Regions from separate parts of the Idiomarina sp. HB genome, predicted to be linked through region 1. Evidence: riboswitches for the same ligand, from Rfam matches in the RefSeq annotation. Region 1 holds a riboswitch; the other holds the start of a gene.
The links. A riboswitch is a leader RNA that binds a small molecule or an ion and turns the genes downstream of it on or off. The one in region 1 is predicted to bind thiamine pyrophosphate.
Positions count from the first base shown of each region.

Region 2: another riboswitch for thiamine pyrophosphate. It lies ahead of thiC (phosphomethylpyrimidine synthase ThiC); the one in region 1 lies ahead of VBY75_RS12235 (TonB-dependent receptor).

Region 1 covers NZ_JAYLVU010000004.1:246,549-250,108, forward strand. The annotation lists gene ubiD (4-hydroxy-3-polyprenylbenzoate decarboxylase) at 1-1,408, shown strand, start outside; gene fre (NAD(P)H-flavin reductase) at 1,409-2,110, shown strand; TPP riboswitch at 2,161-2,259, shown strand; gene VBY75_RS12235 (TonB-dependent receptor) at 2,312-3,560, shown strand, end outside.
Region 2 covers NZ_JAYLVU010000001.1:355,723-359,282, reverse strand. The annotation lists gene VBY75_RS01845 (formylglycine-generating enzyme family protein) at 1-668, shown strand, start outside; gene VBY75_RS01840 (SCO family protein) at 661-1,287, shown strand; TPP riboswitch at 1,331-1,449, shown strand; gene thiC (phosphomethylpyrimidine synthase ThiC) at 1,533-3,236, shown strand; gene thiE (thiamine phosphate synthase) at 3,233-3,560, shown strand, end outside.

The DNA of each region.
Region 1 (3,560 bases):
CCAACAAGAAATCGATCCCTACCTAGAAATTACCGAAATATCAGACCGCACCTTAAAAGCCGAAGGCCCTGCCTTATTGTTTGAAAACGTGAAAGGCCACGATATGCCGGTATTAGCTAACCTGTTTGGTACGCCAGAGCGGGTGGCTTTAGGTATGGGGCAGGAATCGGTGACCGCTTTACGGGATGTCGGTAAGTTACTGGCGTTTTTAAAAGAGCCGGAGCCACCTAAAGGCTTTCGTGACGCACTGAATTTACTGCCTAAGTACAAAAAAGTGCTGAGTATGTCGCCGAAAAGCATTAAAAAGGCGCCGTGTCAGCAAGTGGTCATGAGTGGCGATGACGTTGACTTAACTAAGTTGCCGATTCAGCATTGTTGGCCGGGTGATGTAGCGCCGTTAGTGACCTGGGGTCTTACGGTAACTCGAGGGCCACATAAAGAGCGCCAGAACTTAGGCATTTATCGCCAGCAACTTTTGGGGCCGAATAAGCTTATTATGCGCTGGTTGTCGCATCGCGGCGGCGCGTTGGATTTCCAGGAGTGGTGTCAGCAGCATCCGGGTGAAAAATTCCCTGTGTCGGTAGCCTTAGGTGCTGATCCTGCGACCATTTTAGGTGCAGTAACACCGGTGCCGGACAGCTTGTCTGAATATGCTTTTGCCGGGCTGCTGCGCGACAGCAAAACCGAAGTGACGCAATGCATCAGTAATGAACTACAAGTACCGGCGCATGCAGAAATCATTCTTGAAGGTTACATCGAGCCGGGCGAAATGGCGCCGGAAGGGCCTTATGGCGACCATACCGGGTATTACAACGAAGTGGATGAGTTCCCGGTATTCACCGTGACTCATGTGACTCATCGTAAAGACCCAATTTATCACAGCACTTATACCGGACGTCCGCCGGACGAACCTGCGGTGCTGGGCGTTGCTTTAAATGAAGTTTTTATTCCGTTGCTGCAAAAACAGTTTCCTGAAATTGTCGATTTTTATTTGCCACCGGAAGGCTGTTCGTACCGTTTAGCAGTAGTCACTATGAAGAAGCAGTACCCGGGCCACGCCAAGCGCGTGATGATGGGGGTCTGGTCGTTCCTTCGTCAGTTTATGTACACCAAGTTTGTGATTGTGTGCGACGACGATGTGAATGCGCGAGACTGGAAAGATGTGATTTGGGCCATGACGACCCGAATGGATCCGGCACGCGACACTACCTTGGTTGAAAACACGCCAATTGATTACCTCGACTTTGCCTCTCCGGTGTCTGGTCTTGGATCAAAAATGGGTATGGATGCAACCAATAAGTGGCAAGGCGAAACCGACCGCGAATGGGGCGAGCCTATTGTCATGAGTGATGATGTTAAGCAACGTGTCGACCAGCTTTGGGACGAATTGAACATTATGGAGTCGTGAATGAGTCAACAAATGACCTGTAAAGCCGATATTTCGCGCCAGTTAGCGGACGCTGTTTGGGAAGTGCGTTTGCAACTGCCGCAACCGGTTAAATTTAAAGCAGGCCAATATCTGATGGTAGTCATGGGTGAAAGAGACAAACGGCCTTTTAGCATTGCTTCATGTCCTTCAGATAAAAGTGAGTGGTTACTTCATGTTGGTGCTACGCCGGATAACAGCTACGCAATGGAAGTTTTGGATAAAGTGCGCGCCGACGGGGAACTAGAGATTGATGCACCGGATGGTAGTGCCTTTTATCGTCAGGAAAGTACCCAGCCTGCGGTTTTAATTGCCGGTGGTACAGGGTTTTCTTATGCTTACTCTATTTTGCAGCAGCATTTACGCTTGTCACCAGAGCGCTCACTAAGCCTTTATTGGGGAGCAAAAAGCCTAAGCGACCTGTATTTGCATGACGAATTGGAACGTTTAGCAGGCCAGTACGAACATTTCGATTATCATCCGGTGGTCGAAGACGCGGATAACGACTGGTCTTATTCAATTGGCTTAGTACATCATGCGGTTATGGCGAGACAGAAAAACTTGCCGGACTGTGAGGTCTATATGGCTGGACGTTTTGAGATGGTGCGCGTTATCCGCGACGACTTTGTGGCTAAAGGCGTGCCGTTAGAGAATCTTTACGGCGATGCCCTGTCCTTCATTTAATTGTACTGAAAGTAAATTTGTTTAACGAATAAGCTGCGTTATACTGACGCCGCTTTACCAAGGGGTGCCGGCAACGGCTGAGATGCATTAGCGAACCCTTAAAACCTGATCCGGTTAATACTGGCGTAGGGATGGTAGAAAACCCGTCTAATACAGCCTTACCGGATCGTTTCTGACTCTGTTGTTTTGAGGAAATGATCCATGAAAATAATCCATTCATACCTGGCAGCCAGCATAACTACTGCGCTATTCACGTCACCTGTATTTGCTGATGTTGCAGAAGACACTCAAGATACGCAAGACATAGAAATTATTGAAGTGAGTGGTGACTTTCACCGCCGTACCTTAAATGAAACCACCAGCAGTGTTTCTATTATCGATAAAGACGCCATGCAGCAGCGTCACTCTCAGCATTTACAGGACACCCTGAATAGCTTTGCCAACGTAAACTTCTCAGGTGGTACCTCCACGGCTCGTTTCATTCAAATTCGTGGTATTGGCGAGCGTTCTCAGTTTGTTGATCCGGTGACACCGTCTGTCGGCTTATTGATTGATGGCATTGATTACAGCGGACTAGGCAGTGCCGCATCGCTTTTCGATATTAATCAGGTCGAAGTTTTCCGTGGTCCGCAAAGTGGTCGCTTTGGAGTGAATGCGATGGCCGGCTTATTGTTGCTTGATAGCACGGCACCGAGCAGCGATTTCAACGGTGAATTTCAGTTATCGGCGGGAAATTATTCTGAAGCCATGGGTGGTTTAGCCATGGGCGGTAGCCTGGGAGTATTGGGTAACGCGCGTTTCTCAGTCAGTCAGTTCCAGCAAGACGGCTATATGGAAAATACTTACCTGGATAGGGATGACACTGAACAGCGCGATGAGTTAAGTGCCCGCTTACTGCTCGATACTGAGCTTAGCAAAGACTGGTTACTGCAGACGGTTCTGCATTATAACGATGTCGATAATGGTTACGACGCTTTCAGTCTGGATAACACGCGCGAGACTCTGTCTGATGAGCCGGGTTTTGACCGTTTAGAAAGTCAGGCGCTGCGTTTGCAGTTGAGTTACCTGGGCTTTGATAACAGCCGACTGGAAATGTCCGTTAACCAGCTAGATGCCGACACGGGTTATGCCTACGATGAAGACTGGACTTACGAAGGTATCGCTCCGGGCTGGGAATATTCTTCTTTTGACGCGTACTTCCGTGAACGTGACGACAAAACAGCCGAAGTTCGCTGGCTTTCAGATGATCCTGAAGCTCTTTTGGGCATTGACAGTGAATGGGTCCTGGGCCTGTATTACTACGATAAGTCGGTACAGTTAACCCGCGATTACTTTAATTGGGATTTAGGCGTGCCGGCCATTTTTGAAAGCGATTATGACAGCAAGCACGGTGCGTTGTACGGCGAGTTGACCCAACATTGGACTGACCGTGTTAGCACCATTACCGGTT
Region 2 (3,560 bases), on a different contig from region 1:
AACCTCCGGTATTACTGGACAAAGAGCGCCTCAGCATTGAAATGGACAGTTTTATGCTGGATGCAACTCCGGTCACTAACCAAGCTTACCTGGAATTTGTACATGAGAACCCTCGTTGGCAACGAGATAACATCGCTGCCCTGTTCCACGATGGAAACTATCTGAAACACTGGAGTGGGAACACCGCTATTGCAGAGGATAGAGAAAACGAACCTGTGACTTATGTTTCCTGGTTTGCCGCACGAGAATACTGCGCCGCTCAAGGTGGTCGGTTGCCCAGTCTTAATGAGTGGGAATATGCTTCTGTGCTATATCGGCAACAGCAAAACATTAGTGACAATGACTACGCACGCAAACTGTTTGCCTGGTATAGCCAGCCACACACGAGTAAACAACAAACTGTTGATCCAAACGCAGACCAACTGATGCATATGCACGACCGCGTCAACGAATGGGTGAACGACTATCAATTATTATTAAGTAACGGCGATGATGTCGATTTGCTCTCCGGTTCTTGTGGCGACGGAGCGCGCTTTATGTCCAGTTTCACCAACTCCAATTACGCCACATTTTTCCGTTATCAGTCTCGCAGTGATTACGCTCCTCAAAGTGCAACCAGCACTATGGGATTCCGCTGCGCATACGACCTGGAGAACGACCATGAATAAATTCTTTCAACTTACTGCTCTGGCTTCATTGGTGTTCTCTGCGCAGTTAATGGCGCAAGATCATTCACACCACAATAAGCACGGTGACCATAGCAATCACACAACAATGAATGCGGCAGAAGTGTCTCACTCCCAGTCGGTATACCAAATTGATGCGTCCTGGAAGACACATCAAAAAAATGAGTTAAAACTGTCTGAGCTTGAAGGAACACCGGTAATTATTTCGATGATTTACGGCAGTTGCACCACCGCCTGCCCGGTGTTGGTTCATGACGTAAAACGCTTATACAGCAAGCTGGACGAAGATACCCAAAAGCACGTTAAGCTTGTTATGGTGAGCTTCGACACTAATCGCGATACACCCGAGGCACTAGCCGACTACGTTAAGCAATATAAGCTTAACAACGACAACTGGCTGTTTCTGAACGGTTCAGAGCAGGACATCAGAACACTTGCTACAGTACTTGGAGTGAGATATCGCCAACGTCCCGACGGTGATTTTGATCACAGCAATTTGATCACCATTCTCGATAAGCAAGGGGTTATTGCTGAGCGTATAGAGGGCTTAAGCCAGCCGATGGATAAGCCTGCAAAAGTTGTCACTAAACTGGTTAGATAATAACGGCGGTTGCATTCGCTCTAAGATTTTGTTCCACTAAAAAAGAATCTTGTCGGAGTGCCGGTTACTTTATTGAGTAAGTAGTCGGCTGAGACCGCAATTGCGGGATCCGTTGAACCTGATCAGGCTAATACCTGCGAAGGGAACAAGAGAGCACCAGCATGACACAACCGTCGTTTCTGCGCTGGTGTTCCTTTCAACACTCCTGACAAGCATCTCTAACATCAACAAAATGAGAGAATGCTATGTCAACTGCACCATCGAATAACCGTTTAAACCGCCAACAGGCTGAATCTTTTTTATCCTCACTTTCCGGGCATTATTACCCTAATTCCAGCCGTGAATTTCTGTCCGGCACTAACGATATCCAGGTGCCCTTTCGCCGCATTCATCTAAGCGAAACTTTGCACCAGCCCACGCCTGGCGTTAAGTTACCACCTAACGAACCGGTGGATGTGTATGATACCTCCAGTGTCTACGGTGACCCGGACGCTACAATTGACGTTAAAGCGGGTTTGAAAAAGGTTCGTGAGAACTGGATTCAGCAACGACACCGCGAGAGTCAACAAAACAATCACGGTATTACTCAACTGGCCTACGCCCGGCGTGGCATCGTTACTCCGGAGATGGAGTTCATTGCACTGCGCGAGAATATGGGTCGGGAGCATCTGGAAAACCCCATAACGCCCGAGTTTGTTCGCGATGAAGTTGCCAGTGGGCGCGCAATTATACCCGTTAATACCCATCATCCCGAATCAGAACCAATGATCATTGGACGCAACTTTTTAGTGAAAGTGAACGCCAATATCGGTAATTCCTCGGTCAGTTCGTCCATTGAAGAAGAAGTTGAGAAGCTGGTATGGGCCACGCGCTGGGGCGCTGATACCGTTATGGACTTATCGACCGGCCGTAATATTCACCAAACTCGGGAATGGATCTTACGCAACAGTCCAGTCCCTATTGGTACTGTCCCCATTTACCAGGCACTAGAGCGCGTCAATGGCATTGCCGAGGATCTGAACTGGCCAGTATTTAAAGACGTACTGCTGGAACAGGCTGAGCAAGGAGTCGACTACTTTACGATTCACGCCGGCGTACTGCACGACTTCATTAAACTGACCGCAAAGCGGGTTACCGGCATTGTTTCGCGCGGCGGTTCAATTATGGCGAAATGGTGTATGGCGCACCAGCAAGAGAGCTTTCTTTACCAGCACTTCCGGGATATCTGCAAAATTTGTGCGAAATATGACATATCACTGTCTTTAGGTGACGGCCTGCGCCCCGGATCAATAGCCGACGCTAACGATGAAGCTCAGTTCGCAGAACTTCGGGTACTCGGCGAGTTGACTCAAATAGCCTGGGAATACGATGTGCAGGTGATGATAGAAGGCCCAGGCCATGTGCCCATGCATAAAATTCAGGAAAATATGGATGAGCAGTTAAAGCATTGTCATGGCGCGCCGTTCTATACCTTAGGGCCGCTAACCACCGATATCGCCCCCGGTTACGACCATATTACTTCAGGTATTGGTGCTGCCATGATCGGCGCTTTTGGCTGTGCCATGCTCTGCTACGTAACACCGAAAGAACACTTAGGTCTGCCTAATAAAGAAGATGTTAAACAAGGGATGATCGCCTACAAGATAGCTGCTCATGCCGCCGATTTAGCCAAAGGTCACCCGGGTGCTCAGGCGCGGGATGACGCTATGTCAAAAGCCCGCTTTGAGTTTCGCTGGGAGGATCAGTTTAACCTGGCGTTGGATCCTGTAACTGCCCGCAGCTATCACGACGAAACGCTGCCGCAGGATTCGAACAAAACCGCGCAGTTTTGCTCCATGTGCGGTCCTAAGTTCTGCTCCATGAAAATTTCTCACGAGGTGCGTCAATACAATCCGGACACTCGCATTGATGTAAAAGTAAAAGATGCGGCGACCGAAGGAGCAGAATGATGTCGGTACCTGTCGTATGGACCATCGCAGGTTCCGACAGCGGCGGTGGCGCAGGCATTCAGGCGGACTTGCACACGTTCCGTAGTCTGAACGTGCATGGCTGCAGTGTCATAACCACAATTACCGCCCAAAACTCTGTTGAAACCACCGGGCTATTCCCTTTAGCTGCTGACGCCATTCGTCAGCAGTTGGAATGCCTGCAACAGGACATGCCGTCTGCTGCGATAAAAATTGGGTTGCTTAGTAATGTGCAACAGCTTCAGTGTGTGGCTGACTTTTTAAAGCAATGGCCTGATACCCTTCCCCGACCTTTCGTGGTTTGGG